Regions from separate parts of the Roseburia sp. AM51-8 genome, predicted to be linked through region 4. Evidence: predicted binding sites of a transcription regulator. Region 4 holds the regulator's gene; each other region holds the start of a gene.
The links. The regulator Rex, encoded in region 4, represses fermentation and respiration genes when NADH is low (regulators of the CRP and FNR family bind a similar motif). The targets are predictions, from matches to a motif close to ATTGTTAANTANTTAACAAT.
Positions count from the first base shown of each region.

Region 1: the regulator Rex is predicted to act here: its motif matches at 5,743-5,762, upstream of gap (type I glyceraldehyde-3-phosphate dehydrogenase).
Region 2: the regulator Rex is predicted to act here: its motif matches at 2,412-2,431, upstream of rsxC (electron transport complex subunit RsxC).
Region 3: the regulator Rex is predicted to act here: its motif matches at 5,069-5,088, upstream of hypB (hydrogenase nickel incorporation protein HypB).

Region 1 covers NZ_QUEY01000006.1:42,729-50,606, reverse strand. The annotation lists gene DW996_RS11665 (EAL domain-containing protein) at 1-503, shown strand, start outside; gene DW996_RS11660 (MATE family efflux transporter) at 575-1,510, opposite strand; gene DW996_RS11655 (oligosaccharide flippase family protein) at 1,609-1,896, opposite strand; partial or broken gene nifS (cysteine desulfurase NifS) at 2,021-3,204, shown strand; gene nifU (Fe-S cluster assembly scaffold protein NifU) at 3,228-3,665, shown strand; gene mnmA (tRNA 2-thiouridine(34) synthase MnmA) at 3,666-4,757, shown strand; gene DW996_RS11635 (histidinol-phosphatase HisJ family protein) at 4,843-5,652, opposite strand; gene gap (type I glyceraldehyde-3-phosphate dehydrogenase) at 5,869-6,870, shown strand; gene DW996_RS11625 (phosphoglycerate kinase) at 6,941-7,878, shown strand, end outside.
Region 2 covers NZ_QUEY01000001.1:490,819-498,696, reverse strand. The annotation lists gene DW996_RS02475 (RnfABCDGE type electron transport complex subunit D) at 1-917, opposite strand, end outside; gene rsxC (electron transport complex subunit RsxC) at 933-2,255, opposite strand; gene DW996_RS02465 (ribonuclease H-like domain-containing protein) at 2,444-3,190, shown strand; gene DW996_RS02460 (hypothetical protein) at 3,235-3,531, shown strand; gene DW996_RS02455 (CheR family methyltransferase) at 3,586-4,365, opposite strand; gene rpsA (30S ribosomal protein S1) at 4,393-5,535, opposite strand; gene ispH (4-hydroxy-3-methylbut-2-enyl diphosphate reductase) at 5,523-6,371, opposite strand; gene cmk ((d)CMP kinase) at 6,368-7,039, opposite strand; partial or broken gene DW996_RS02435 (NAD(P)/FAD-dependent oxidoreductase) at 7,050-7,878, opposite strand, start outside.
Region 3 covers NZ_QUEY01000002.1:587,490-595,367, forward strand. The annotation lists gene DW996_RS06645 (MBOAT family O-acyltransferase) at 1-172, shown strand, start outside; gene DW996_RS06650 (SGNH/GDSL hydrolase family protein) at 159-1,148, shown strand; gene DW996_RS06655 (FprA family A-type flavoprotein) at 1,245-2,417, shown strand; gene DW996_RS06660 (acyltransferase family protein) at 2,431-2,994, shown strand; gene DW996_RS06665 (hypothetical protein) at 2,973-3,473, shown strand; gene DW996_RS06670 (O-acetylhomoserine aminocarboxypropyltransferase/cysteine synthase family protein) at 3,589-4,863, shown strand; gene hypB (hydrogenase nickel incorporation protein HypB) at 5,141-5,815, shown strand; partial or broken gene DW996_RS14815 (FAD-dependent oxidoreductase) at 5,877-7,878, shown strand, end outside.
Region 4 covers NZ_QUEY01000001.1:600,326-608,203, forward strand. The annotation lists partial or broken gene alr (alanine racemase) at 1-517, opposite strand, end outside; gene DW996_RS03030 (NAD(P)H-hydrate dehydratase) at 514-1,509, opposite strand; partial or broken gene DW996_RS12970 (NAD(P)H-hydrate epimerase) at 1,513-2,006, opposite strand; gene DW996_RS03035 (hypothetical protein) at 2,003-2,680, opposite strand; gene DW996_RS03040 (redox-sensing transcriptional repressor Rex) at 2,702-3,331, opposite strand; gene DW996_RS03045 (ABC transporter ATP-binding protein) at 3,442-5,385, opposite strand; gene DW996_RS03050 (NADP-dependent isocitrate dehydrogenase) at 5,395-6,603, opposite strand; gene DW996_RS03055 (AraC family transcriptional regulator) at 6,657-7,871, opposite strand.

The DNA.
Region 1 (7,878 bases), on a different contig from region 4:
AACTTTTCCCGATCTCGGTCAATCTGTCGCGCGTGGACCTTTTAGAAGATCGTTTTATTGAATCTCTGGATCATCTGGTGGAAGATGCAGGGCTGGACAAACAATATATCGAATTTGAATTGACGGAGACAGTGCTGGTCAAGGATCTGGAAATGATCATTGCTAAAATGAACCACCTGCGCGAGAAGGGCTACCGGATCGCTTTAGATGATTTTGGTTCCGGCTACAATTCCTTATATGTTTTAGGACAGGTTCCGGCAAATGTGATCAAGTTTGATCGTGGATTTGTTTTACATTCCATCCAAAATCAGATGGGAATGACCATTCTTTCCAATCTGGTCAATACCTTTAAGGAGATCGAGTTTGAGGTCTTGTGCGAAGGGGTAGAGACCGAGGAAGAAAAGCAGAAGATCGTTTCCTGCGGTTGTGATGTCATTCAGGGCTATCTGTATGACAAACCGCTTTGTATCGATGATTTTGAAAAGAAATATATTTATGCATAAAAAGCGCAAAAGATAGCATAAGATAAAAATCGAAGTCAGGACCGTTGTAAGGACAGCCTTACAACGGTTTTTTATGCATTCTTTTTGCATGTAATGGAAAGCAGGCGCAGGTATGCCATGAAAGCCGATACGACCTGACTGCACAGGACGCCAAGCAGGAAGGCGCGGAAGCCGTAAAGCGGGATGCCAAAGAAGATGAAGGCAAGACGGATCAGGGCACCGGTCATGCTGTTAAAAAAGGTATCTTTGACATTACCAAGACCGTTTAAGATGCTGTTCATGGTCGTGCCGAGAAAAAGAAAAGGACACAGCCAGGACAGGGTGCGGATGTAGATACCGGCGACTTCGTTTGCAAATATTTTCTGCCCGATCAAAGGGCTGAAAAAATAAAAGAAAAAGGAACATAAAAAGCCTAAGAACATGCAGAGGAAAAAGCCAACGGTGATGGAATGCCGGATATAATAGTTCCTGCCTTCTTCCTTGGCGCGCGAGATCGAGGGCAGGAGCATGACCGCGATGGAGTTGGAAAGGACGGTCGGAAAAAAGATCATGGGCAGAGCCATACCGCTGTAGATGCCATAGATGCTGAGGGACTGGGTATTGGTCAGCCCGAAGCGCACCAGACAAAGCGGGATCATGATATTTTCAATGCCGTGTAAGACAGTGAGGAGCAGGCGGGTGGCAGTCAGGGGACAAGCCATGGACAAAAGATCTTTGCAGGTGGTGTTGACTTGTGCGCTTGGCTTTTGCCGGATCTGCTTCTGGCTGAGGGACAGGAGATTTAAGTAATAAAAGGTTGCTGCGATCTCGCCCAGGAGGAGCCCTAGCATGGCATGAAATTTCGTGAAAGGCAGACCGCTATGTATGGTAATATAGTAGATGCCCATAACACTGCCGATGCGTACCACTTGTTCAATGCACTGTCCGATGGATGGAATCTTTGATTTTTGCAGACCATAGTAATAACCGTTGATACATCCATGGATGCATTCTAAGGGGATGCACAAGATGAGCGGATAGAGGAGTGTCTTTATGGAAGGCTCATGAAAGAGTCCGGCTGCGATGCTGTCAGCAAAAAGCAGACAGGGGATGCAAAAGACGGCGCTCAGGCAAGGGAGAGGCACATTCCCATAGCCAGGTAGGATTTTTCCCTGCCATCTTTGGCGGAAGAACTTTTGGCGACAAAACGGGAGATAGCGGTGTGGATGCCGGAGTTGGCAAAGGCTATTCCTACTGCCAAGAGGGGCATTGCCAGTTGGTAAAGTCCGAGTTCCTTTGCACCGATGGCGCGTGACAAAAAGATCTTATAATAAAAGCCTAAAAGACGACAGAAAAGCCCGGTAATTGTAAGAAGTAATGCACCAGAATAGACGGGGTGAGTATTTTTTCGCAAGAGATTTCCATCCCAAAAACATTTTTAACATTATATGTTAGAATTTGGTTGACAGAACAAAATGGGAATGCTAGTATATCAATATCCTAGTAAAGAGGTAGGAAATAAAACGAGGTGAAAACTTATGAAAGAATTTGTTTATTTGGACAATGCGGCTACGACAAAAGTCAGACCGGAAGTTGTGGAAGCAATGCTTCCTTATTTTACAGAGATTTATGGCAATGCATCTGCCGTTTATGATTTTGGACAGAAGTGTAAGCAGGCGATTGAAGATGCCAGAGAGACGATCGGATCCTCCATCGGAACCAGGGCTTCAAATATATATTTTACTGCAGGCGGAAGTGAGTCAGACAACTGGGCATTAAAGGGTGTTGCAGAGGTCTACAAGGATAAGGGAAAACACATCATCACGACCAAGATCGAACATCATGCCATCCTGCATACTTGCGCTTATCTGGAACAGCAGGGCTATGAAGTGACATATCTGGATGTGGATGCAGACGGGCTGGTTTCCCCGGAAGATGTCAAGAAGGCAATCCGCCCGGATACCATTCTGATCTCTGTGATGTTTGCTAACAATGAGATCGGAACCATTGAACCGATCGAGGAGATTGGTGCCATCGCACATGAACATGGCATTTTATTCCATACAGATGCTGTACAGGCATATGCCAGGTGCCGATCGATGTGGAAAAGATGCATATCGATCTTTTGAGCGCCAGTGGACACAAACTAAATGGACCAAAAGGTATTGGTTTCCTTTACATTCGTCAGGGACTTAAATTAAAATCCTTTATCCATGGTGGTGCCCAGGAAAGAAAGCGTCGTGCCGGAACGGAAAATGTGCCGGGTATCGTTGGGCTTGGCAAGGCGGTTGAGATTGCTATGGCAACCATGGATGAGCGTATCAAAAAGGAAAGCGAACTTCGTGACTATCTGATTGCAAGAATAGAAGATGAAATTCCGTTTGCAAAATTAAACGGACACAGAGTTAAGAGACTGCCAAACAACATTAATTTCTGCTTCCGTTTTATTGAGGGCGAGTCAATGTTGATCATGTTGGATATGGCTGGTATCTGTGGATCATCAGGATCTGCATGTACATCAGGATCCCTAGATCCATCCCATGTCCTTTTAGCAATCGGTCTGCCACATGAGATCGCACATGGATCCCTTCGCCTGACCTTAAGTGATGAGATCACCAAGGAACAGTTGGATTATGTTGTGGATCATTTGAAAGAAATTGTTGCAAAACTTCGCAGCATGTCACCACTTTATGAGGACTATGCGAAAAAACATTTGTCATAAGTATTTAAAACGGAGGAAAAATTATGTATAGTGAAAAGGTAATGGATCATTTTCAAAATCCAAGAAATGTCGGAGAAATGGAAAATCCGAGTGGCGTAGGTACGGTTGGTAACGCTAAGTGTGGCGATATCATGAGAATGTATCTGGATATTGACGAAAATGGTATTATCAAAGAAGCAAAGTTCAAGACATTTGGCTGTGGCGCAGCAGTGGCAACCAGCAGTATGGCAACGGAACTTGTTGCAGGAAAGACGGTACAGGAAGCTTTGGAAGTTACCAATAAGGCAGTTATGGAGGCTTTGGACGGACTTCCACCTGTAAAGGTTCACTGTTCCCTTTTGGCAGAGCAGGCGATCCATGCAGCACTCTGGGATTATGCACAGAAAAATGGCATCAAGATCGAGGGCTTGGAGCCACCAGTCAATGATATCGAGGAACTGGAAGAAGAGGAAGAATACTAATTGAAACAAAAAGTAGTTGTTGGTATGTCCGGAGGAGTAGACTCCTCCGTGGCGGCATATCTTTTAAAAGAACAGGGCTATGATGTGATCGGCGTGACCATGCAGATATGGCAGGATGAGGATGAATTTGTGCAGGAGGAAAATGGCGGCTGCTGTGGGCTTTCTGCGGTAGATGACGCCAGACGTGTGGCTGCAAGGCTGGAGATCCCTTATTATGTGATGAACTTTAAATCAGAGTTCAAGCATAAGGTCATGGATTATTTTGTGGAAGAATATTTACAGGGGCGTACCCCTAATCCTTGCAATGCCTGCAACCGCTATGTCAAGTGGGAGGCACTTTTAGACCGTGCGCTCTCCATCGGCGCAGATTATATCGCGACCGGTCATTATGCAAGGATCGCGCAGCTACCCAATGGAAGATATGCGATCACCAACTCTGTGACGGCTGCTAAGGATCAGACTTATGCGCTTTATAACCTGACCCAGGAACAACTGTCGCATACATTGATGCCGGTCGGTGTCTATCACAAGGATCAGATCCGGCAGATCGCGGAAGATCTTGGACTTCCGGTGGCACACAAAAAGGACAGTCAGGATATCTGTTTTATACCGGATAATGACTATGCATCCTTTATTGATGAGGCCGCACCGGATCGTGTACCGGGACCGGGGGATTTTGTCCTGAGCGACGGTACAGTTGTTGGAAAACATGAGGGCGTTACGCATTATACGATTGGACAGCGTAGGGGACTTGGCATTTCTGTAGGCAAGCGCATTTTTGTCAAGGAGATCGATGCGAAAAATAACCGTGTTGTTCTGGGCGATGATGACGATGTCTTTACGGATCATCTGGTCGCAGACCAGATCAACTGCATGGCTGTGCCGGAATTCTTGGACGGACAGGAATTCCTTGCCAAGATCCGTTATTCCCACAAGGGCACCAAGTGCCATGTGAAAATGCTTGCAGACGGACAGATGCGGCTGGACTTTGAAGAACCGGTACGCGCGGTCACACCGGGGCAGGCAGTTGTCCTTTATGATGGACATTATGTTGCCGGAGGCGGCACGATCGTTCAAGAGATGTTATATTAGAAATCAGAGAGCCATCTCATTACGAGATGGCTCTTTTTGTGCTTGGCACGAAAATGTGCAGAAGCATTTTTTATATGCCGGAAAATTAGTAGATGCTATGTGGATGCGGCACACGGTGGAGATAGACCATATATTCGTCAAATCCACAGGAGGCAAGAAAGCCCGGCAGACGGTCAAAGCCTAATGCAATATCGCTGGGTTTGTGTGCATCTGCGCCGATCGTGATCAGTTTTCCGCCGAGTTCATGGTAGCGCTTTAGGATCTGCGGGCATGGATTTGGCACAGAAAGCCCACAGCGGAAGGCACCGGTGTTGACTTCCAGTGCAATATCATGTGCAATGAGAAAACGCAGGATATCATCGATCAGCGGCGCATATGGCGTGTAAGTATCGTAAGGCTGGGCAGGATCCTGCGGCCCATAGCGAAAGACATAGTCCAAATGCCCCAGAGCGTCAAAATTGTGAAATGCCGCCAGGTTCTCATAGACGGCCTGATAATATTCTGTATAGGCTTCCGCAGGATCGCGCCTCTCAAAATAAACAGGGTAGTAAGGATCTCGCGTATGTACGACATGCACAGAGCCGATGACATAGTCAAAGGCATAGGATGCAAGCAGATCGGCATGCTTTTGTGCAAGATGCGGTTGCAGACCCAGTTCCAAGCCATGAAGTACAAAGAAAGGCGCAGCCTCTTTTCGCAAAGCCGGCATGGCTTTTTCGCAAGCATCCAGATCCAGATCGAAAAGATGTGGTTCTTCCTTATAGTCTAAATCCAAGTGGTCTGTAAATGTAATGCCGGACAGACCCAACTGTCTGGCTTTTTCTATCATATCCAAAGGATCCGCGTCACTATCACCGGAAAAATGACAGTGCATGTGATTGTCCCAAAGTTTCATTGGCAAAGTACCTCCATTCACTTACCAATTATAGAAAAATGTCGCATAAAATGCAACGAATCCGCAAAATGTCAGGACAGAGGAAAAATCTTAGTGAAAAAATTATCAAACTTTGTTTTTGGGGTTGAAATGTAGGTAGAAATTGGTTAAAATGAAGTCAGTTTGGGAATGTTATTCCCTAGACATAGTATTTTTAAATCTTAGGAGGAATTTAAAATGGCAGTAAGAGTAGCGATTAATGGATTCGGCCGTATTGGTCGTCTTGCATTCAGACAGATGTTTGGAGCAGAAGGATATGAAGTAGTTGCAATCAACGACTTGACAAGCCCAAAGATGTTAGCACATCTGTTAAAGTATGATTCATCACAGGGTAAGTATGCTTTGGCTGATACAGTATCTGCTGGAGAAGATTCTATCACAGTTGATGGCAAGGAAATCAAGATCTACGCTTTCCCGGATGCAAACAATTGCCCATGGGGTGAATTAAAGGTAGACGTAGTATTAGAGTGTTCTGGTTTCTACACAAGCAAGGAAAAGGCACAGGCTCATATCAACGCTGGTGCTCGTAAGGTTGTTATTTCTGCACCTGCAGGAAATGATCTTCCTACAATCGTTTACAATGTAAACCATAAGACATTGACTCCAGATGACAAGATCATCTCAGCAGCTTCTTGTACAACAAACTGCTTGGCACCAATGGCTAAGGCTCTTAACGATGCTTTCGGTATCAAGTCTGGTATCATGAGCACAATCCACTCATACACAGGTGATCAGATGACACTTGATGGACCACAGAGAAAGGGTGACCTTAGAAGATCTCGTGCAGCTGCAGTTAATATCGTACCTAACTCAACAGGTGCTGCAAAGGCAATCGGTCTTGTAATTCCTGAGTTGAACGGAAAGTTGATCGGATCTGCACAGCGTGTTCCATGCCCAACAGGTTCTACAACAATCCTTGTTGCTACTGTTGAGAAGTCTTGCACAGTTGAAGAAATCAACGCAGCAATGAAGGCAGCAGCTACAGAGTCATTCGGATACAATGAGGATGAGATCGTTTCTTCTGATATCATCGGAAGCACATATGGTTCAATCTTCGATGCTACACAGACAATGGTTGGAGAAGACAACTTAGTACAGGTTGTTTCTTGGTATGACAATGAGAACAGTTACACATCTCAGATGGTTCGTACAATCAAGTATTTCTCTGAGTTAGCATAGTCCTAGCCAACATGGGGTCCGGTCGTTGGGACCGGACCTCTTTTTTATTAAAAGACTGGAGGATTTAATCATGGGATTAAATAAAAAATCAATCGATGACATCAATGTAAAGGGTCTGCGCGTTCTTTGCAGATGCGACTTTAATGTGCCTCTTATTGATGGCAAGATCACAGATGAGAACCGTCTGGTACAGGCACTTCCTACCATCAAGAAACTGGTTGCTGACGGTGGCAAGGTGATCCTTTGTTCACATCTTGGCAAGCCAAAGGGAGAGCCGGTTCCGGAACTTTCTTTAGCACCGGTTGCTAAGAGACTTACAGAACTCTTAGGACAGGAAGTAAAATTCGCAGCAGATCCGGAAGTTGTAGGACCAAATGCTAAGGCTGCTGTAGAAGCAATGAAAGATGGCGACATCATCTTACTTGAGAACACAAGATACCGTGCAGAGGAGACCAAGAACGGAGACGAGTTCTCTAAGGATCTGGCATCCCTTTGTGATGTATTTGTAAATGATGCATTCGGTACAGCGCACAGAGCACATTGCTCAAATGTTGGTGTGACAAAGTATGTTGACACCGCAGTTGTTGGTTACTTGATGCAGAAAGAGATCGATTTCCTCGGAAACGCAGTAGAGAATCCGGTTCGTCCGTTCGTTGCTATCCTTGGTGGAGCAAAGGTTTCTTCTAAGATTTCTGTTATCGAGAACCTCCTTGACAAGGTAGATACTTTGATCATTGGCGGTGGTATGGCATATACCTTTATGGCTGCACATGGCGAGCCTGTAGGAAAGTCTCTTCTCGAGAAGGATTACATGGAGTATGCACTTCAGATGGAAGAAAAGGCAAAGGAAAAAGGCGTTAAACTTTTGATCCCTATCGATACCGTTGTAGGTGATGACTTCAAGAACGACTGCAACTTCAAGGTTGTAGAACGTGGAGAGATCCCGGACGACATGGAAGGTATGGATATCGGACCTAAGACATGCAAACTCTTTACCGATGCGATCAA
Region 2 (7,878 bases), 110 kb from region 4:
ACAACGCCAAAGGCTCTTGGAATTGTGATGCGCTCGATCAAAGGAACCAAAAGGTTACTGAAGATGATCGCATAGGAAACACCTTCTGCGGATGCACCATAGATACGGAAGATACCGGTCAAAATACCAAGAACGATACCGTAAAGGATCTTGCCGTTTGGTGTGATCGGTGAAGTCACGTAGTCGGTTGCCATAAAGAAGGCACCAAGCATAAGTCCACCACCACATAACTGTGCAACCAGATAGTTCATATCAAATCCATGTCCACCAAAGATCAATACAAAGATGGCAAAAGTAATGATATAAGATCCCGGAATACGAAGATCGATAACCCCGAATAAGATCAGGATGATCGCACCGATCAAAAGTGCGATAACAGATGTCTCACCGATGGTTCCGGCTGTCGTACCAAGAAGCATTGACATGGTATCTACGCTCTCACCAGCCTTTAAAGCAGCAAGTGGTGTTGCACCTGTCACGCCGTCATAAGTAAAACTTGTCATAGATCCGGTAAAGGAGATCAAAAGGAAACATCTTGCTCCCAGTGCCGGGTTCATGAAGTTCTGTCCCAGTCCTCCAAATAACATCTTGACGATAACAATAGCAAATACACCGCCAAGGACTGCCTGCCACCATGGTAATGTTGGTGGTAAGTTGAGTGCTAACAGAAGTCCTGTAACAACTGCACTCAGATCATTGATTGTGCTCTTTTTATGTACGATCTTCTCGTAGATCCATTCAGAAGCCACACAGGATGCGATAGTCACAAGGATCAATACCAGTGCATGCAATCCAAAATTGCAGATACCGAAGATAGATGCCGGAAGCAAAGAGATCACTACCAATGCCATGATCTTCTGGGTATCCATTTTATCTCTAACGTGTGGCGAAGATGTAACGTTTAATAAATCACTCACAAGATTCACCCCTTCCTAATTTTTCTTTCTCTTTTCAGCAAGAACAAACTTTTTCATTGTCTTGACTGACTGTGCCAAAGGTCTGCGTGCCGGGCATACATAACTGCAACTGCAACATTCTACACACTCAAGACCATACCATTCTTCAAATTTATCCATCTGCTTGTGCTCAGAGTAATCAGCAAGTCTGGATGGAACCAATGCCTCAGGACAAGCCTCCACACAACGTCCACAGTTGATGCAGGCGGTTGTCTCATACTTAGAAGCCTCATCCTCTGTCATACAAAGCAGGGCTGACGTTGTCTTTGTTGTAGGAACATCTACGCCAAATAAAGCAAATCCCATCATAGGACCACCGGCGATCATCTTTTTCGCTGGTGCTACCAGTCCGCCTGCTGCCTCTAACAACTGGCTGTAACTTGTACCAATGCTGATATAGAAGTTTCTCGGCTCACATACCGCATCACCGGTAACTGTGAAAATACGGTTGGTCAGCGGACGACCAAAACGTACTGCATTATAAATAGCGACCATGGTCTCTACGTTATCAACGATACAGCCTGCGTCTGCCGGCAACATCTTGGAGTTGATGCTTCTGCCTGTGGTAGCAAAGATCAACTGACGCTCACCACCCTGTGGATACTTTGTCTGCAACGGACAAACTTCCATACGGGACTCTCCTGCAACCAGTGCCTGTAACTTTTCGATACAATCCGGCTTGTTGTCCTCGACACCAAAGATACCCTTGGCATGTGGGAACAACTGCAAGATAATCTTCATACCTTCGACCAACTTTTCCGGTTCCTCGATCATTCTACGATAATCGGATGTCAAATATGGTTCACACTCTGCGCAGTTTGCAATAATATACTCGATTTTGTCCGGCTCCTTCGGAGACAACTTGACATGGGTTGGGAAACCTGCACCACCCATACCGACAACGCCGGCTTCCTTGATCTTTCCAATGATCTCTTCATTAGAAAGTTTGGTCACATCTTCTGTCTCTTCGTAGGTAACCTCATTGAACTCACCGTCACTCTCGATAATAATGGAATTGACCATATCACCAACAGTTACACGTCTAGGCTCGATCGCCTTGACCGTTCCTGAAACAGATGAGTAGATTGGAGATGACACAAAGCCACCTGCCTCTGCGATCTTCTGTCCTTTTAATACAGCATCGCCAACAGCAACGATAGGTGTTGCTGGAGCACCAATATGCTGAGATAAAGGAAAGACTAATTCTCCTTCCGGCAGCAATTCTTTAATCGGCTTGGACTTGGATAAGTCTTTGCCATCCTTAGGATGAACGCCGCCCTTAAATGTCTTTAGGCCCATGAACTGTACCCCTCTTTCTTTCGATACTTATGTGATTACACACTTTGAATACATTATATCACTTTTGTAAACAAATCAAGACATACAGACGCATCTTTTTGTATCTTTTTGAGTACCTTTTCCATATGTGTTATACTATGGAATATACAGGCTTTGTCTGTTAAATTTTTAACCAAAAGGAGGCTCTCATGCTTACATTTACGGACACCTATACTTATACGCCCCGCTATCAAGAACTGGACTTTTGGCAGGAAGATCAACTCCTGTTTGACATCGAGACCACCGGTCTTTCTGCAAAATATAACACCATATATCTGATCGGCTGTGCCTATCACAAGGGCAGTGAGATTACCTTACTGCAATACCTTGCTGAGACACCCGCCGAGGAATCTGAGGTCTTAGAAGCCTTTTTGGAACTGTGTAAAGATTTTCAAGGTCTTCTTTCCTTTAACGGCATCCGTTTTGATGAAAGATTTATCCTTGACCGCTGTCAGAAACTGCAAATTCCTACCGACGCTCTGCCCGATCAGCATTTTGACATCTATAAGGCATGCCGCGGCATGAAATCCATCTTAAATCTGCCATCCTACCGGCAAAAAGCCATCGAATCCTTCCTTGGTATCCACCGGGAGGACAAATACTCCGGCGGCGAGTTGATCGCTGTCTACCAGTCCTACTGCAATGAGCCGGATGACGAGGCTCTGACACTTTTGAAACTACATAACTACGAAGATGTGGCTGGCATGGTCGAGATCCTGCCCATCCTATCCTATGCCCACTTAAAGGACATGCAGATAAGGATTACAGATCTCTCCCTGTCCTCCTATACCGATTATCAGGGCATACAACATCAGGAACTCACTTTTACCGCTTCCACTTCTTTTCGTCTGCCCGCACCCCTACGTCTGCACACGGATGATATTACATCATCTTAGAAGACGATAGCATCAAAGGCGCGATTTCACTTTATCACGAGAAAATGTATCATTTCCTGCCGGATGTAAAGTCCTATGTCTACCTGCCGGAAGAAGACATGGTCATCCCCAAAGAACTGGCATCCCATATTGCCAAAGAAAAAAAGCAGAAAGCCACCCCGGCGACATGTTACATTGCCAAAGTCGACACCTATCTCATGGTGCCGGATGCTTTAGAATGCAGTGATGACATCTATTTCTTTGCCAGAGCATACAAGGATAAGAAATCTTTCATCCCTTACCAGAAATCCTATGTGGATGAGACTTTCATCGCCCGCTACATTTCCTGTCTCCTAAATTGAGTATTCTTAATACAAAAAGATCCTAACCTCCCAAAGGAAGTTAGGATCTTTATTTTATTCCTGACTTTTTTCGTAGTAGAAAGAATATCTACGCTTATAGCCCATGCCCTTGTAATCTGTCACCTGCTCTGTACTGCCGATAAAGAGGATACCGCCATCTTTGAGAGATTTTGCGAATTTCTCGTAAACCTCATTCTTGGCTTCTTCTGTAAAGTAGATCAATACATTGCGGCACACGATCATGTGGCAGTCTCTCGGATACGGATCAGATAATAAGTTGTGTTCTCTGAAATCCACGCACTTCTTGATCTGTTCCGAGATCTGGTATGAATTTCCTACCTTGGTAAAATATTTACGTTTGAACTCATCCGGCACATTGGCAATACTCTTTTCGGAATACAGACCCACCTTGGCTGTCGCGATCACCTGCTTGTCAATATCCGTTGCTGTGATCTTGATCTTGCTCAGATCTAAATGCTTGGATAAAGCCATGACCAGCGAATACGGCTCATCGCCTGTAGAACAGGCTGCTGACCAGATATGTAAATTGGTCCCGAACTTCTTAATGAGTTCCGGTACAAATTCCCGTACCAGTAAATCCCATTGTTCCGGATTACGATAAAACTCTGACACATTGATTGTCAGGAAGTTGACAAACTCCTCAAAGACGACCGGATCTGACTTCAATAACTTGACATAAGCATCATAAGATGCGCATTTGCGCTTTCGCACCAGAGAATCGATACGTCTGCGCATCTGCTTTTCTTTATAGGAACTGAGGTCGATCTTTGTCAGCGAATATACCGCTTTCTTGAAAGATTCATAATCATCCATACTTATATGTCCCCCAGTAGAAAAGAATTATTCTTCTGTCTCTTCCATTTCATTTGCTACTGCATCGATGTCAACGTCAGCGAACTCCGCATCATCAGCAGCCTTGTCTTCTTCCGGTGTTGCAAGAAGTGCTTTCATGCTCAGGCTGATCTTCTTGTCTTCCTCACGGAACTCTACGATCTTTGCTTCTACTTCCTGTCCTACAGAAAGAACATCTGAAGGCTTGTCGATGTGTTCCTTTGCGATCTGTGATACATGAAGAAGTGCATCTACACCAGGAGCAAGTTCAACGAATGCACCGAAGTCTGTCATTCTTGCAACCTTACCAGTTACAATTGTTCCTACTGCAAAACGCTCAGAAGCGTCCTTCCATGGGTTCTCATCATCAAACTTCATAGAAAGTGCGATCTTCTTGTCGTTGATATCCTTGATGAATACCTTGACCTGATCTCCTACATGGAATACCTTCTTAGGGTTCTCAACTCTGCCCCAAGACATCTCAGAGATATGTAAAAGTCCGTCTGCTCCACCGAGATCGATGAATGCGCCGAAATCTGTCACGTTCTTGACAGTACCTTCTACAACATCACCAACATGGATTCTTGCGAATAATTCTTCTGCAAGTTTTTCCTTTTCAGCAACCAATAACTGTTTTCTATCACCGATAATACGTCTTCTTCTAGGATTAAACTCTGTAATAACGAATGAGATTTCCTGACCATTGTACTTGTTCAGATCCTTCTCGTAGGTGTCTGATACAAGGCTGGCTGGGATAAAGATCTTTGCTTCGTCGATAACAACGCTAAGACCACCGTTTAATACCTGTGCCACCTTAGCGGTAAGTACTTCATGATTCTCAAATGCTTCTTCCAGACGCTTGTTGCCCTTTTCAGCAGCAAGTCTCTTGTAAGAAAGTGCAACCTGTCCTTCGCCATCGTTTACCTTGATGACCATAGCGTCGATCTTGTCACCAACAGATACAAGCTGTGTCAGGTCAACGTTTGATTCGTTTGTGTATTCGCTACGATGGATGATTCCGTCTGATTTGTATCCAATGTCTACAGCGATCTCATCAGGCTTAACATTGATAACGGTACCTTCAACTACCTCTCCATTTCTTATTGTTTTAAATGATTCTTCTAACATTTGTTCAAAACTCATTTCTGACATATCTTTTGAACCTCCTCAATAATTTTGTTTGGGGTAGAAGCCCCTGCGGTAATACCTACGTTGCTAATGGATTGAAGTACCGACAAATCGAGATCTTCTTTTGTCTGTATATAGTAAGTATCTTGGCATTCTTTTTTGCATATTTCAAATAACTTCTGTGTGTTGGAACTGTGCTTGCCGCCGATCACGATCATTGCATCTACATCTCTTGCGATCATAGCCGCCTCGCTCTGGCGCTCCTCAGTAGCATTACAGATAGTATTCAAAACAAGTATATCATACCCTTTTTTTCGGATAATTTCAACTAATTCTTGAAATTTATTGTAGTTAAATGTCGTTTGTGAGACAATACAGATTTTTTCTCCAGCCAAAGCCAGATCCTCAAGATCCTGCGGCGTAGAAATAACGGCATAAGAATCGTTTGGCATCCAGCCGACGATCCCCTGTACTTCCGGGTGGCTCTCGCTTCCGACGATCAGGACGAAATAGCCTTCTTCGGCATATTTTGCCACATATCTGTGGATCTTTTGCACAAAGGGACAGGTGGCATCTACAATGGTAAAGCCTGCATTTTCCAAGTCTTCCTTGACCTTGCGTCCCACGCCGTGAGACCGGATGATGACTGTCCCCGGTTCCAGCCCATGCAGATTTTCATCCTCCGCAATGACCCGAACACCTTTTTCGGCAAGTTCCTTTACCACTTCTTCATTGTGGATGATAGGACCATAGGTATAGATAGGTCTTTCTTTTGCATCCTCGATCTGCTCATAGACCATATCCACAGCCCTTTTTACACCAAAGCAAAAACCTGCACTCTTTGCCAATGTCACCTTCATGCCATACGCTCCTTTGCAAGGTCTATGATCTTTGCTACCACTTCCTCGATCGTCATATCCGATGAATCTACCAGAATGGCATCCTCTGCCTGTGCAAGTGGGGAAATCTCGCGATGCATATCCCGGTAATCGCGGTCTTCGATATCCTTCATGATCTCGGTCAGATCACAGGTCTGTCCCTTTTCCTGCAATTCCTGATAACGTCTCTTTGCCCTTGTCTCAACACTTGCGGTCAGATATATCTTAAGCGGTGCATCCGGCAGGACACAGGTGCCGATATCCCTGCCATCCATGATGACATCCTCACGCGCCGCCAAATCCTGTTGCAAAGACAAAAGTTTTTGACGCACACAAGGATAAACGCTTGTTACGGATGCCATATTGCCGACTTCTTCCTTACGAATCTCTGTAGATACATCTTCTCCGCACAAAAGGACCATCTGGTTGCCATCCACATAGCGCAGTGCCACGTCGATCCGGTCGCAGACTGCAGCAACCGCACTTTCTTCTTTTTCATTGACACCGTGGCGCAAAATGTAGAGTGCCATAGCACGGTACATTGCCCCGGTATCGACATAGATAAATCCCAATTCTTTTGCCACTCTCTTTGCGATCGTGCTTTTTCCGGCACCTGCCGGTCCGTCAATTGCAATATTCATACTCATAATCTTTCCACCTTTATTTTATACTGATCCCAGCCAAATATCCCGTTGACCAGGCAATTTGTAAATTGTAACCTCCGGTCAGTGCATCAAGATCCAGCAGTTCTCCGACCAGATATAGATCCTTGATCCGCTTGGATTCCATGGTCCCCGGATCGATATCCTTGACCGAAACACCGCCCTGGGTAATGATGGCTTCCTTAAAGCCCCGCGTACCGGTGATGGTAAAAGGAAATGCCTTAAAAAGTCCGACCAGACGCCTGCGCTCCTCTTTTGTGATCGCATTGACCGGTTTGTCCATGGATATCTGACTCAATTCTATCATAACCGGTATCATTTTTGCAGGTAGTAATTGCTGGAAAACTGCCTTGATATGCTGGTTTGGACGTTCCGAAAATTCACGCAGCAAGCGTTCATTCAAAACTTCCTCGGAAAGCGCCGGTTTCAGATCGATATAAGCCTGATATTCTCTCGGGAAATGCCGGCTCAATACAGAACTCGCAGATAAGACCAGAGGTCCGCTCACACCAAAATGCGTAAAAAGCATCTCACCAAAAGCATCATAAATAACTCTTTTTTCATCCTTGATCTTTAGGGAGACATTTTTTAAGGAAAGTCCCTGCATCCGCAGGATGTATTCTTCTTTCGTCGTCAGCGGCACCAGTGCCGGTCTCGGTGTGACGATTTTGTGCCCACTATTTTTTGCCATAGTATGACCATCGCCGGTCGATCCTGTCGTCGGATAAGACAGTCCGCCGGTCGCGAGGATCAAGCTGTCTGCCATGATCTTATCCCCATCTGTCAAAAGAACACCAGTCGCCTTATCATCCTCTATAAGAAGTTCA
Region 3 (7,878 bases), on a different contig from region 4:
CGGTATTGTGGGACATTTGCGGGAAAAGAAAAAATTGAGTCTGGATCAGATCGCTGGCATGCGTCTGCCGGCTCGCTGGGGACTTTATTACGCGCTTATTTTTGCCGTGATCCTATTCGGCGCATATGGCGTGGGTTATCAACAGGTGGATTTGATTTATGCTGGATTTTAAAGAAAAAATGAAAATAAAAAAATATAGAAACAGCCTATTTTTTGTCATACTGGCACTGCTGATCATCGGCAGTTCTGCCGGGTTGTCCTATTTGTCCATGCAGGACGATCATCTGCTCCAGAGCCGCAATAAGAGCATGATCCGTATTCAAAAACAGAGGGAGGACTCACTGGATGCCCTCGTGGTCGGAGACAGTTTGAGTTACAGTGCTATCTCTCCTATGAAAATGTGGGAAGAGAAGGGCATTGCATCCTATGTCTGTGGACAATCCGGGCAAAAGCTACAGGAGACCTATTCCATGCTGGAGATCGCCTTTAAGACCCAGCATCCCAAGGTAGTAGTCATGGAGACAGGACCTCTCTTTCGTGTGCGCGGTAAGAGCGAGGAGATCAAGTCAACGCTTTCCGAGATGGGCAACCGCTATTTTCCGATCTTTCGCTATCATGATGTCTGGAAGACCCTGCTCTTTGGCAAAAAGTATGCAGAACAGGATTTTGAGGGCTATCTGGTGCGCGGGACAAAGATCCCTTATACCCATGGCGATACTTATATGAGCAAGGCAAAGACGCTGGAGGAGATCAAACCAAGCATTGTTCTGTATATGCAAAAGATCATTGCACTGTGCGAGCAAAATGATGCCAAACTTTTGTTGGTAAGCGCGCCATCACCGCACAACTATAATACGGCACGCTGTAATGCGATCGCGGCATATGCAAGGGAAAATGATATTGCCTATCTCAATCTCAATGATACGGCAAATCCGGTCGGGATTGACTGGTCAAAGGACTGTCTGGATAAGGGAGATCATCTGAATGCATCCGGCGCAGAGCGGGTCAGCATCTATCTGGCTGCCTATCTCAAGGAAAACTATGATCTGCCGGATCACAGAGGAGAGGAGGCTTATGCGTCCTATACACAAATGGAAAAACAGTACGATCGGATCGTGAATGAGAAAATAAAAGAGATCCGTGAGTAAGAAAGAAAAAGACAGGGAGTTCCCCCTTGTCTTTTTTTGTATTTTTGGCTAAGATACAGAGTATAGAGATATAGAAAAGAGCAGGAGGTTTTTCATATGAAAGTAACAATTTCAGATGCTATTCGATACATCGGTGTGGATGATACCACCATCGATCTGTTTGAAAGTCAGTATGTTGTGCCGGAGGGCGTTTCCTACAATTCCTATCTGATTCTGGATGAGAAGGTCGCGCTTATGGATACAGTGGATGCCAGAGGTGCCGAGGCATGGGAAAAGAATCTCATGGATACTTTGGCAGGACGCAAGGTAGATTATCTGGTGATCTCCCACTTGGAACCGGATCATGCCGGAAGCATTGGCAGACTGGTGGAATTGTTCCCGGAAGTGACGCTGGTGGGCAATGCTAAGACTTTTGCCATGCTGCCACAGTTCTTCCCGGATGGTGTGATGGAGTGCGAAAAATTAACGGTCAAAGAGGGCGATACCTTATCTTTGGGCAGCCATACACTGACCTTTGTCATGGCACCCATGGTACACTGGCCGGAAGTTATGGTTTCCTATGAGTCCAGTGAAAAAGTCTTATTCTCTGCGGATGGTTTTGGCAAGTTTGGCGCCCTGTCTTTGACAGAAGATGCGGACTGGGCTTGCGAAGCGCGCAGATATTACTTTAATATCGTAGGAAAATACGGCAATCCGGTGCAGGCACTTTTAAAGAAGGCGGCAGGACTTGATATTGCCACGATCTGTCCTTTGCATGGTCCTGTTTTAAAAGAAAATCTGGGTTATTACATCGGACTTTATGATACCTGGAGCAAGTATGAACCGGAAAGCAAGGGCGTTTTGGTGGCATATGCATCCATCCATGGAAACACGAAAAAGGCGGCAGAAGCACTGGGGCAGATGCTTCGGGAAAAAGGCGTAGAAAAGGTGGTTGTCAGTGATCTTGCCAGAGAGGATATGGCAGAAGTCATCGAGGATGCTTTCCGCTATGACCGTATGGTACTTTGCGCAGCATCTTATGATGGCGGCGTATTCCCATGCATGCAGGACTTCTTACATCATTTGCAGTCCAAGGCATATCAGAAGCGCACGATCGGCATGGTAGAAAATGGTTCCTGGGCGCCATGCGCAGCCAAGGCAATGCGTGAGATCGTGGATACTTTCAAGGATGTGACTGTGGTAGAACCGCTTGTGACGATCCGCTCTACCATGAAGGACTCTGATCGTAAGACCATGGAGGCTTTGGCGACCGCAATCGCAGAGGCATAGACTTTGGGTGAAAATGAAAGAGAGAGATTATTTATTTGATAATTACAAGGCATTTCTGATCGTACTGGTGGTTGTCGGACATTTTATTGAAGTGGCATCGGATGACAATGTGGTGATGGAAACGACAAAGTGGATCATCTTTTCCTTTCACATGCCTGCTTTTGTATTTATCTCAGGGTATTTCTCGAAAAAAACACAGGGCATCTACAAGTTGTTACAACAACTTGTGGTGCCTTATCTTGTGTTCGAGATTCTTTACTACATACTTTATACTTACATTCTGAATAGGGACACGGAACTGGCGTTTTTATATCCAAAATTTTCTCTATGGTATCTGCTTGCCATGTTTATGTGGAAGATGATTACACCGCTGTTTCGTCGACTGCCGGGTTATCTTTGGATTGCATTTGTGCTGGGACTTTTCGTAGGGGCATCATCCTTGGATGATAACTATCTGACTTTGCCGCGTATGTTTACCTTTTATCCCTTTTTCCTATTGGGGATGGACTTAGATCGGAACAGGATTGACCTACTTCGTGCGCGCATCCGTCGTATGTGGGCATTTGGTATATTTTAGCCATCAATGCATTTTTGGCATGGGTTGCAGTAAGTGATCGTATTTCTATCAAAATTTTTTATGGCAGGTACGACTACGAATATCTGGGATTGTCTGTGCCCATGGGGATCGCACTTCGTGCAGCCTGCTATCTGATTTCCTATATTATGATCTATGTTGTTGCTATCATGATTCCGGGAGCGAAAAACAGTCTTTCTGCCCTGGGGCAAAAGACCATGGCGATCTATCTGTTTCATGGATTGATTTTTGCAGTCTTCCGGCGCGGAGAAATCTGGTATCAGAGTTTGGGGGAGATTGTGGAGGATGCTATTTTGGTGGAGGCATCCATCGGAACCATCTGGCTTCTTTGCCAACGGCCATTCGTAGCATTTACGGATTGGGTAACGCATATCCCGATGCCGCTGCTGCAAAAAATCGCTAACTTCGGGTTTATAGGTCGTTTGGAAAAATTACGTGGTGTAGGGCAACAAAAATTGTAAGGAAAACAGGAGTCTTGTCTTGCTATGAACCAAATCCTAGTATAAAATAGGAAAAGATGGTAAAAACACCGTCAAACATTGCGGTGATCAAGATAGCACAGATAAGGAGGAGACTATGGAACAAAATACGATTTGTGTGCAGGGAGGTTACACACCGGGCAACGGCGAACCACGTCAGATCCCGATCATTCAGAGTACAACCTTTAAATACGATACGAGTGAGGATATGGGAAAATTATTCGACCTCGAGGCAGAAGGCTATTTTTACACGAGATTGCAGAATCCGACCAATGACTATGTGGCAGCAAAGATTGCCCAGTTGGAGGGCGGTACAGCGGCAATGCTTACCAGCAGCGGACAGGCAGCCAATTTCTTTGCCCTCTTTAATATCTGCGGAGCAGGGGATCACATTGTATCTTCGACCAGTATCTATGGCGGAACTTACAATCTGATCTCGGTGACGATGAAGCGCATGGGAATTGACGTGACCTTTGTAGACCCGGATGCATCGGAAGAAGAACTCATGGCAGCTTTTCAGCCAAACACCAAGGCAATGTTTGGTGAGACGATCGCCAACCCGGCACTGACGGTTCTGGATATTGAGAAGTTTGCGCGGGTTGCTCATGCAAATGGGGTACCGCTGATCGTGGACAATACTTTTGCAACACCGATCAACTGCCGTCCGTTTGCATGGGGTGCAGACATTGTGACCCATTCTACGACCAAGTATATGGACGGACATGGCGCCGGTGTTGGTGGCGCCATTGTTGACAGTGGCAACTTTGACTGGATGAAGTATGCGGATAAGTATCCGGGACTTTGCACGCCGGATGAGAGTTATCACGGTGTGACCTATGTGGAGCGTTTTGGTAATGGCGGTGCATTTATCACCAAGTGTACGACACAACTGATGCGTGATCTGGGATCGATCCAGAGCCCGCAGAATGCCTTTATCTTAAATCTGGGCTTGGAGAGTCTGCATGTGCGTATGGCAAAACATTGTGAAAATGGACAGGCTGTGGCAGAATTTTTGGAAAATCATCCAAAGGTTGCCTATGTCAATTACTGCGGACTTCCGGGGGATAAGTATCATGCGCTGGCAGAAAAGTACCTGCCAAACGGCTCCTGTGGCGTTGTCTCCTTTGGTCTGGTCGGCGGAAGGGATGCGGCAAGCACCTTTATGAAGCATTTAAAGATCGCAGCCATTGAGACCCATGTGGCAGATGCCAGAACCTGTTGCCTTAATCCTGCATCCAGCACACATCGTCAGATGAATGATGAGCAGTTGAAAGAGGCAGGTGTTCCTGCAGAACTGATCCGTATCAGTTGCGGTATCGAAGACAAGCGTGATCTGATCGCAGATCTGGCACAGGCACTGGAAGCCATCTGATGACAAGAATTCCTATCGGTTTATAGGAAAATGCGAGACCCCAAAAAATCAGGGCTGGGGCATTATTCCTCAAGGCGAAAAACAGTGAGGACTTGTACGCAAATAAGAACACAATCGGTGCATTTGAATGGGAGAAATTCTGTTGAAATGTGCCGATTTTTACGTTACCATAAATGTAGATATACACGTCTCTTTTGGACTTTGCTTTGTCAAAAAATTAACGAAGCAGGGGCTTTGGTGAGTGGGGTGTGTGATAAATTTATGAGGAGGAGAATAAATGCAAGATTACAAGGTCATCGAAGTAAAGCGCAGTATCTTTGAGGACAATGATGCAGATGCTGCCAGACTTCGTGATGAATTGAAAGAGCAAAAGACTTTTCTTTTGAACCTGATGTCTTCACCGGGAGCAGGCAAGACGACCACACTTCGTCAGACTATTTCCCGTTTGAAGGATGAGATGCGCATCGGTGTCATGGAAGCAGATATTGATTCTGATGTTGACGCAGCAACCATCGCAGAGACAGGTGCAAGAGCCATCCAGATCCATACCGGTGGTATGTGTCATCTGGACGCAGACATGACCAGACAGGGCATCCATGAATTTGGTACCGATGATCTGGATCTGGTCGTTCTGGAAAATGTCGGCAATCTGGTCTGCCCGGCAGAGTTTGATACCGGTAGTGTCAAGAATGCTATGATCTTATCGGTTCCTGAGGGGGACGATAAGCCTTTGAAGTACCCGCTTATGTTTTCTATCTGTGATGTGGTACTGATCAACAAGTGCGATACACTTAGCGTATTTGATGATTTTTCAAAGGAAGCAGTAGAGGAGCGTATAAAGAAATTAAATCCAAATGCTCAGGTGATCTTTGTTTCCGCAAAGACCGGAGAGGGATTTGATGCCTGGTGCGACTGGCTTCGCAAGGAAGTAGCAGACTGGCAAAATAATTAATAAGCATAAGAAGAGAAATGTGGAGGAAAGTATGGAAAGAAGTAAGGACGAAAAGTATCTGATGACACCGTATTCATTGGATGAGAATCGTAACAAAAAGGATCCGAGAGCGGGATATTGTATCGAAGAGTTAAAGAATAAGCCGTTCCGTGAGCCACTTGCAAAGTTTGCAAAGGCTGTTACCGACCGTGCAAAGGTACAACTTGGCAAGGAAGATATCACAGCAGAAAGCCCGGAGTACTGGGGACTTTACAATCTTGTTACAGATGAGCAGTGCGAGATCGGTATCAAGATGGAGAAGCGTCATCCAAGAACACTTGCTGATATGAAGGCTCTTTGCCCGGAATATTCTGAGGAAGAACTCTTGAAGCAGTTGGAAGAAATGTCTTATAACGGTGTGATCGAGTGGAATTATGAGAATCCACAGCATGAGAAGCAGTGGGTACTTCCTATGTATGTACCGGGTTCTGCTGAGTTCGGCAACATGAATGCAGACCTTTTGGAGAGACATCCGGAAGTAGGACCATTCTTCGAGCGTATGAGCCGTATCCCATTGGAGGGGCTGACCCAGATGGTACCACAAGGCGGCGCAGGCGTTGGTATGCACGTTATCCCGGTAGAGGATGCTATCAGCATGGAGAACAATTCTTCTTCATTGGAGCATATCTCCTACTGGCTGGACAAGTACGAAGGAAAATATGCAGCCAGCCCATGTTCTTGTAGAAAGTCCCGCAAAACTTTTGAAGAAGGCTGTGCGGATGATCCGGAAGGCTGGTGTATCGCAATCGGCGATATGGCTGACTACGTTGTTGAGACAAACAAGGGTGGCCGCTATATCACCAAAGAAGAAGTATTAGAGATCTTAAAGAAGGCTGAGGACAATGGTTTTGTTCATCAGATCACCAATATCGACGGCGAGGAAAAGATCTTTGCTATCTGTAACTGTAATGTCAATGTATGTTATGCGCTGCGTACATCACAGTTATTTAACACACCGAATATGTCACGTTCTGCTTATGTAGCACATGTTGTAAAGGATAACTGTGTTGCCTGCGGACGTTGTGTTGAGGTTTGCCCTGCCGGTGCCGCAACCTTAGGACAGAAGCTCTGCAAGAAGGACGGATCTGAGGTCGTATATCCTAAGATGCCACTCCCAACCGAGCAGAAGTGGTCTCCGGATATGTGGACAGAGGATTACCGCAATATCAACCGTATCAATACACACAAGACCGGTACTGCTCCATGTAAGACAGCATGTCCTGCACACATTCCGGTACAGGGTTATTTGAAGATGGCTGCACAGCAGATACGAAGAAGCCTTGGCTCTGATCAAGAAGTACAATCCACTTCCGGCAGTCTGCGGACATGTATGTAACAGACGTTGCGAGGATGCATGTACCCGTGCAACGATCGATGAGGCGATCGCTATCGATGAAGTAAAGAAATTTATCGCAATGCAGGATCTCAAGGCAGACAAGCATTATGTACCAAAGAAGGTCATTCCAAAGATTCAGGGTGGCTTCGACGAAAAGGTAGCCATCATTGGTGCAGGTCCTGCCGGTATTTCCTGTGCATATTATCTGGCAGAAAAAGGCTACAAGCCAACCTTGTTTGATAAGAACAAGAAGCCGGGTGGAATGGTTACATACGGTATTCCTTCTTTCGTTATGGAAAAGGATGTTGTTGAGGCAGAGGTTGACGTACTCCGTGAGATGGGCGTTGACATTCGTCTTGGTGTTGAAGTAGGTAAGGATATTACCTTAAAGCAGTTGCGTGAGGAAGGCTATAAGGCATTCTATATCGCTATCGGCTGCCAGGGTGGACGTGGTGTCAATGTTCCTGGTGAAGATGCAGAAGGTGTAATGAAGGGTGTTGACCTTTTACATACCGTTATTGACGATGAGTCTTACACACTTTCCGGTGACACCGTTGTTATCGGCGGTGGTAACGTAGCCATCGACGTATCCCGTACCGCAGTTCGTTGTGGATCTCCTAAGGTAACACAGGTTTCTTTGGAGACACGTGATATCATGCCGGCACTTCCGGAAGAGATCGAACTGGCT
Region 4 (7,878 bases):
CTGGCAAAATGGGTAAAGATACCTTCCAGGCAAAGATGTTTGAGCCCTGCAATATCTTTGATCTCTTCTACCGATTCCTGACAGACCGGATAGCCGATCCTGTGCATACCGGTATCGATCTTGATGTGGATCAGTGCCTTTTTATGACATTTTTCCGCTGCCGCATCCAAGCTTGCGCCACATCCTTGCGGTAAATTCCAAAACGGATATCCTGCAGAATCAGATCTTCATAATCTTTTTCAAAGACATAGCCTAAGATCAGAATCATCTTCCCAATGCCTGCTTTTCGCAGTTCCAAGGCTTCTTCTGCCGTTGCAACCGCATAACCGCTGATGCGGTCATTGTCCTCTAAATGCTTAGCAATTGCCTTAGCACCATGCCCGTAGGCATTGGTCTTGATAACAGCCATCATGCCGACGTCCTGCGGCAGTTTTTCTTCCATTGCCTGCACATTTTGATCTAAGGCATCAAAATCTACGATGGCGTAAACACGCCTTTTTTCTATTTCCACTGTCATCTTCCTTCTTTCTGATAGATCGTTTTTATTCCTTTTATGATGTCACCTGCCTGCATGCAAAGATTAGCCTCTGTCCTTGCGGCCTCCTCTCCCGCAAGTCCATGCAGGTAAACGCCCAGTGATGCCGCATCTTCCGGTCTTAAGCCCTGCGCGATCAATCCTGCGATCACACCGGTCAAGACATCACCACTGCCGGCTGTCGCCATACCGCTGCAGCCGCTCGCATTGATATAAGTCGTGGCATAAGGCACGGATACGATCGTAGCCGCATCCTTAAGTGCACAAATGACCTGATAATCTCTTGCAAAATCCTGTGCTATGGATAATTTATGGTCAGTCACATACATAAGCGGACTGCCCATCAGGCGTGCCATTTCACCCAGATGCGGAGTGATGACGGTCTCTGTATGCGGCTTTTTCAGCCACTGTAAATGTTCTGCCAGAATCCCCAACGCATCCGCATCCACCACCATCGGCACTGCAGCATTTTCTAAAGTCGTGCGAACCAGGTTCTCCGCCAGATTAGACTTTCCAAGCCCCGGTCCTATGGCTATGGCATCCGCCCAAGCAAGTTCTTCCAACAACTGCTTTTCATTCCATTTATCATAGGTAACAAGAATGGCTTCCGGGAATCGTGTCAAAATGATGTCACGATTGCATCTTGGTGTATAGACCTTGACCATGCCGGCACCACTCGTCAGAGCACTTTTCGATGCAAGATAAGCCGCGCCTGCCATATCCTCACTGCCTGCGATCACAAGCACCTTTCCCCGGCTTCCCTTGTGATCATCCGGGCTTGCCTGCGGTAGTTGTTTTAGATCTTCTTTTTCCAGGCTCTTACAAGGAAGAACCTGATCTGCCAGACTGCATGATTCGATTCCGATTGCAGATACGATCAATTCACCACAGTATTTTTTCCCCGGATAAAGCATCTGTCCGACCTTGGCAAAAGCAAAGGTTATGGTCGCATCCGCCAAAAATGCCTGCCCCATGATCTGTCCGTCATCCGCAGATACACCGGATGGTATATCCACCGCCAGCCGGTAGGCATCCATGGCATTGACCTCTTGCAAAAGTGCAGGATAGTCACCGCCCAATTCTCTGGAAAGCCCGATACCAAACAGGGCATCCACGATCACCTGGGCGTCTGCAAGTGTATCCGTAGAACTAGACAATTCCATGCCATACTGCCGACAGATCTTTTGCTGCGCCATGTTTTCCGGCGAAGCTTGGAAAAATCGCCCACCAGGAATACCGACACCTGCCCCCCCTCTAAGTATAAAAGCCTTGCAATGGCGAGTCCATCCCCACCATTGTTGCCACTTCCACATAGTATGACGATCTTCTTTTGCCACAAATCTCTTTCATGCAAAAATGAAACAACCGATAACGCGGCTCTCTCCATCAGCACCATGGAAGGCAGACCATAATGCTCGATCGTGCGGCTATCGCATTGTTTCATTTCGCGACTGTTTAAAATATATTTCATACGTCTCCTTTTTGTACATCTTTTGATAACTGTTTGTCCTGGGTCGTATCACCGGACGGGCGATCCTCTCCTGTGATCAGATCCACATCATCATTTTGCACATCAAAAAGATTGATGATATCTTTTCCAAATATATCATGCATATATGCATAGATTTCTTTATTGTTGATCTCCCGATTCTGTTTGCGGATGATGTTCTTTTTTAATTCTACCCGGACCTTTTTGATCCATTCCGCAATCTCCTCGGCTTCTTTGCAATTGGTGCGCAGACGATCATAACAAAAGGTCATGGTCTCCATCATCAGCGCGTCATTGCAGGTCTGTATCTCCTTTGGGATCTCCAAAAGGGCATCCTCGTTGGCTGCGATCTTTTCCTTGACTTCCTCGATCAGCCGTTTGTTCTCGTCCATCTGCCGGCTGTGCGTCTCCTTGTCCTCCTCTGCGTCCATATGCTCTACGATATTCTGCATAAGGGATGACTTGACCTTCTTTAAATCCTTTAACTCCTGCGTCAGGCGTCCCTGCCGCTCCAAGATCTCCTTCAACTGGCTTTCCAGTTCCTGCACCTCTTTGGGCTTGCCATCTAAGGCAAAAAGCCGGTGCCATTTCTGGTCCAAGACCAGAATGGGTATTTTTGTTTTCGCCAGTGCTTCTGTAAACGCCTGTCGTTCCATACGCTCACCTTCTTTTGAAAACTATTTTTTGTGGTTGGCAATATTGTAAGAAAGCTGCATCAGACTATCGGACAGATGCACATTCTCTACGACCATATCCTCCACATCATCCAGATCGACATGGGCAAAATTCCAGATGGCATGTACGCCCAGGGAAGATAACTGTGCCGCGGTCGCTTCTGCATTCTGCTTTGGCAGGGTCAGTGCCGCAATATCCACACGTGTTGTCTTTACAAATTCTGGTAATTCCTCCAACATACGGATTGGGATATCTCTTACCTCTTTCCCCTTCAATGCCGGATTGACATCAAACAGACCGACGATCTTGAAACCTAATTTTTCAAACTTAACATAATTGGCGATTGCCTGCCCCAAGTTACCGATACCGATCACGATCACATTGTGTGTCTCATTCAATCCTAGGATCTTGCCGATTTCATCATATAAGTACTGAACATTATAGCCATAGCCCTGCTGACCGAAACCACCAAAATTGTTGAGATCCTGCCGGATCTGGGATGCCGTCACATGCATACAACTGCTGAGTTCGTTGGACGAAATGCGCTCCACTCCTGCATCAAGCAATTCTCCTAAATATCTGTAATATCTTGGCATACGACGAATGACTGCCTGGGATATTTCCTTTTCCACGTTAAATTCCCCCTACTTCCACTGTCAATGATGACATGTATATCATATTTATATAAAAATTATAAATATTTTAAATATATATGTCAAATTTTTAACAGAATCCGCCTATCCTATGCGAAATCATTTGTCAGTGTCTCCGACAATTCTTCCCAACTTTCATAGAGGGCATCCAATTCTTCCTGTAACTTTTCCTGTTTTTGTGATAATTCATTAAGCTTTGCCGAATTTGTCGCCACATCGTCCTTGGCAAATTCTTCCTCGATCTGACGCAGGTCTTCTTCGCAGGCGGCAATGCGGTCTTCCACCTCTGCCAGACGATTTTCTACCTTGCGCTTTTCGCTCTGGATCTTCTTTTGCTGCTTCCAATCCGTCTTTCCTTCAGATTGTCCGGAAATCGATTCTGTATCACCACGCTTTGCGTCTTGTACTGCTTTTTCCTGTGCCATACGCTCTGTTTTCTTTTGGATGAAATAATCATAATTCCCCAGATATACGCTGAACTGATGGTTTTCAAGTTCTAAAATCTTGTCTGCAGTCTGGTTGACAAAATAACGGTCATGTGACACATAAAGCACCGTTCCCTCATAGGCATTGATGGCATTTTCCAGGATCTCCTTGGACTCCATATCCAAATGGTTAGTCGGCTCATCTAAGATCAAAAAGTTGGCACCGGACAACATGAGTTTGGCAAGGGAGATACGTCCACGCTCTCCACCGCTCAGATCGCCGATCCTCTTGTAGCAGTCATCCCCTAAAAACATGAATGCCGCAAGCACATTGCGAATCTTTGTATTGTTTAAGTTTGGATAGGCATCGCTCATTTCTTCAAAGAGTGTTTTGTCATCATCCAAAACCTGTTGTTCCTGATCGTAATAACCAATCGTAACATTTGCGCCGAGCCGGAAAGAGCCGGAATCTGCGGTCACAATCTCATTGATGATCTTAAGCAATGTTGTCTTTCCTGTACCGTTATCACCAAGGATGGCAACGTGCTCACCTCTTTGCAAAAGGAAATCTACGTTAGAAAAGAGCGTCATGCCATCATAGGATTTTGAAAGTCCGATCAGTTCCAGTACATCATTGCCGCTTGTCACATCTGGTTGCAAGGATAATTTCATATGTTCCTGCGCATCGATCGGTTTTTCCATAACATCCATTTTATCGAGGGCTTTCTGACGGCTCTCTGCACGTTTGATGGATTTTTCACGGTTAAACTGTTTTAACTTATCAATGACTTCCTGCTGATGGGCAATGGATGCCTGCTGTTTTTCATATTCACGCATCATGGTCTTACGAATCTCTTCTTTTTGCATGGCAAAGGCAGAATAATTCCCTTTGTAAACATGTGCAGTATGCATGCTGATATCAATAACCTTTGTAACGATACGATCCAGAAAATAACGATCATGTGCTACAATAACAACGGTTCCCTTATAATTCATAAGGAAGTTCTCTAACCACTCAATAGAATTCAGATCCAAATGGTTGATCGGTTCATCTAAAAGCAGGATGTCCGGTTTCAAAACAAGGAGTCTTCCGAGAGATACACGGGTTTTTTGTCCACCGGAAAGCATATCCATCGTCTTTGAAAAATCCTCTTCGGAAAAACCAAGTCCACGAAGCACGCCCTGTACTTCCGATTCATACGCATAACCGTTCATATGATCAAAAACATCATGCATCTCATGATAGCGGACAAGCAGTGCATCTAAGGCATCATCTGTCAGTTTTGTCATCTGTTCTTCCATTTTTTGCAGGTTTTTCTGCATTTCCAAAATATCTGTACGCGAAGAATAGACGGTCTGATAGACCGTCTCATTTCCTTCCATATTCTGATACTGCGCCAGATAACCGATGGTGGTATCCTTGGCAAAAACAACCGTTCCTGCATCGGTATCCAACTCACCCGTTATCATCTTTAGCAGTGTTGATTTTCCTGCACCATTATTTCCGACAATGGCTACCTTGTCTCCTTCATTGATCTGAAAAGAGACATTCTTTATGATGTCATCACTTCCGAAAGATTTCGAAAGATTCTGGCAGGATAAAATCATGGCTTCCTCCTATAACATGCCCTCAAGCCTTGTTCTGATGGCTTTGATAAATTCCTCACTATTCAAAACGACTGGATTTGGAATACTTGTGATCAGAGCAAGATCTTTTGTCATCTTTCCATCCTCAATCGTCTTGATGCATGCCTGTTCCAATTTGTCTGCAAAATCGCAAAGTTCCGGTGTGCCATCCAACTCACCGCGTTTTCTCAGTGCGCCTGTCCATGCAAAGATCGTAGCAACAGAGTTCGTGGATGTCTCCTCTCCCTTTAAGTGCTTGTAATAATGTCTCTGTACGGTTCCATGAGCCGCCTCATACTCATAGACGCCCTGTGGAGATACCAGAACAGAGGTCATCATGGCAAGAGATCCAAAAGCAGACGATACCATGTCACTCATGACATCGCCATCGTAGTTCTTACAAGCCCAGATGTAACCGCCCTCAGACTTCATCACACGAGCTACGGCATCATCGATCAGGGTATAGAAATAAGTAATGCCTGCCTCGGCAAACTTATCCTTATAAGACTCCTCATAAATCTCCTGAAAAATATCCTTAAAGGTATGATCGTATTTCTTAGAGATGGTATCCTTGGTCGCAAACCAAAGATCCTGCTTTGTATCTAAGGCATAGTTAAAGCAAGCCTTTGCAAAACTTTCGATAGAATCATTCAGGTTATGCTGTCCCTGAACGACACCGGTGCCGGTAAAGTTATGTACCACTTCTCTCGTCTCACTGCCGTCTTCAGCCGTATAAACAAGTTCTACTTTTCCCGGTCCCGGAACAATCATCTCTGTATTTTTGTAGACATCTCCATATGCATGACGCGCGATCGTGATCGGTTTCTTCCAATTCTTTACGCAAGGCTCAATTCCTTTTACGATGATCGGTGCGCGGAATACCGTTCCGTCCAAGATGGCACGGATGGTTCCGTTTGGACTCTTCCACATCTCTTTCAGATCATATTCACGCATACGCGCTGCGTTTGGTGTGATTGTGGCACATTTTACAGCAACGCCGTATTTCTTTGTTGCCTCTGCTGAATCGATTGTCACCTGATCATTTGTCTCATTACGATATTCAAGACCGAGATCATAGTATTCTGTCTTTAAATCTATAAACGGCAGTAACAATTCATCCTTGATCATCTTCCAAAGGATCCTTGTCATCTCATCACCATCCATCTCAACCAGTGGTGTCTTCATCATAATCTTGCTCATGTCATTTGCCTCCTTAGCATTTTCACTATTGTACTTTAGTATAGCAAAACTTTTTACTGTGGTAAAGTCACGAATATTCCATGTCGGTAAGCGTGGGGGCTTACCCCCACTGTTTGCTTGAAAATTCTGGTAAAACTGGATGCATTCTCGTATCCACACTCCATTGCGATTCTTTCCACGGGCAGTGTGGTATCCCGCAAAAGCATCTTTGCTCGTTCCATCTTCATATCGCGAATCACATCTTTAAAATTTTTCCCTGTTGCATTCTGCACAATGCGGATCAACTGGCGTCTGCTATAATGAAACCTATCCTCCAGTTCTTCCAGAGTCACACTGCGATAATTCTCACTAATATACCAAAAAATCTTAGCATATTCCTTTTTCCAGTTGGCTTTACAGTCCTGTGGAAAAACCAGATTCTGTTCATAATAGCGAAGCAAGTGCACAAAAATCGCATTCATGATAGTCTCACACATCTCACTGTGGTATTTTTCCTTGCATTTCTGTTCCTCCCAAAGATGATCAAACAAACGTGCAACCGTCATATCCGGCTTATCCTTTTCTGCTGTATGAAAAAGAATATAACTTATCTCTTCCTCTCCACGGAAAATCCGTTGAAAAAAAGAATATAGTAAAGGATTGCCGGAAAATACCCGAAAGAAAATCTCTAAAAAGGTCCGCTTGCGGATCGCTGATGTCATCGTCCTGCCATCGAGATCTCGCACACCTTCTCCATGCTCAATATCCGGCGGCACGATCAGCACATCCCCCGCAACCAGTTCAAGTTTCTCCTGACGGAAAAAGCACTGACTTTCTCCCTCCATAACATAAATAATATCGAAATAATCATTCTTATGCCAGTGTGGAAGCATGCCCGGCTGCAAAAAGGCAGATGAAATACTGCTATCATTTTGTAAAAAAATTTCTTCCTGCTGTACACGGAAGATCTCCTGCAGACGCTTTTGCGCATCCTGATCAGGTTCACTTTGTACTTCCAGAAACAATTGTGCCAAGGGTGTCCTATAACTTTGTGGCAATTCGCTGACTGTTTCAAATGCCTGCCAGCGATATTCCCTGTCATTCTCCTCTTTCAGACATTGGGCTGTCCGTATCATGCAGGCAATATAGTCATCGTTCTCCAAAATCTCGCAATCCCCGGAACATAGACTGCGAAAGATCCTCCCATACTCCTTTTGCATTTCCTCTTTCTGTCTCATATAGTCGTCCCTGCTTTCCGATTCTTTTTCCCCCTCGTCAAATGCATTCATGTTTTCT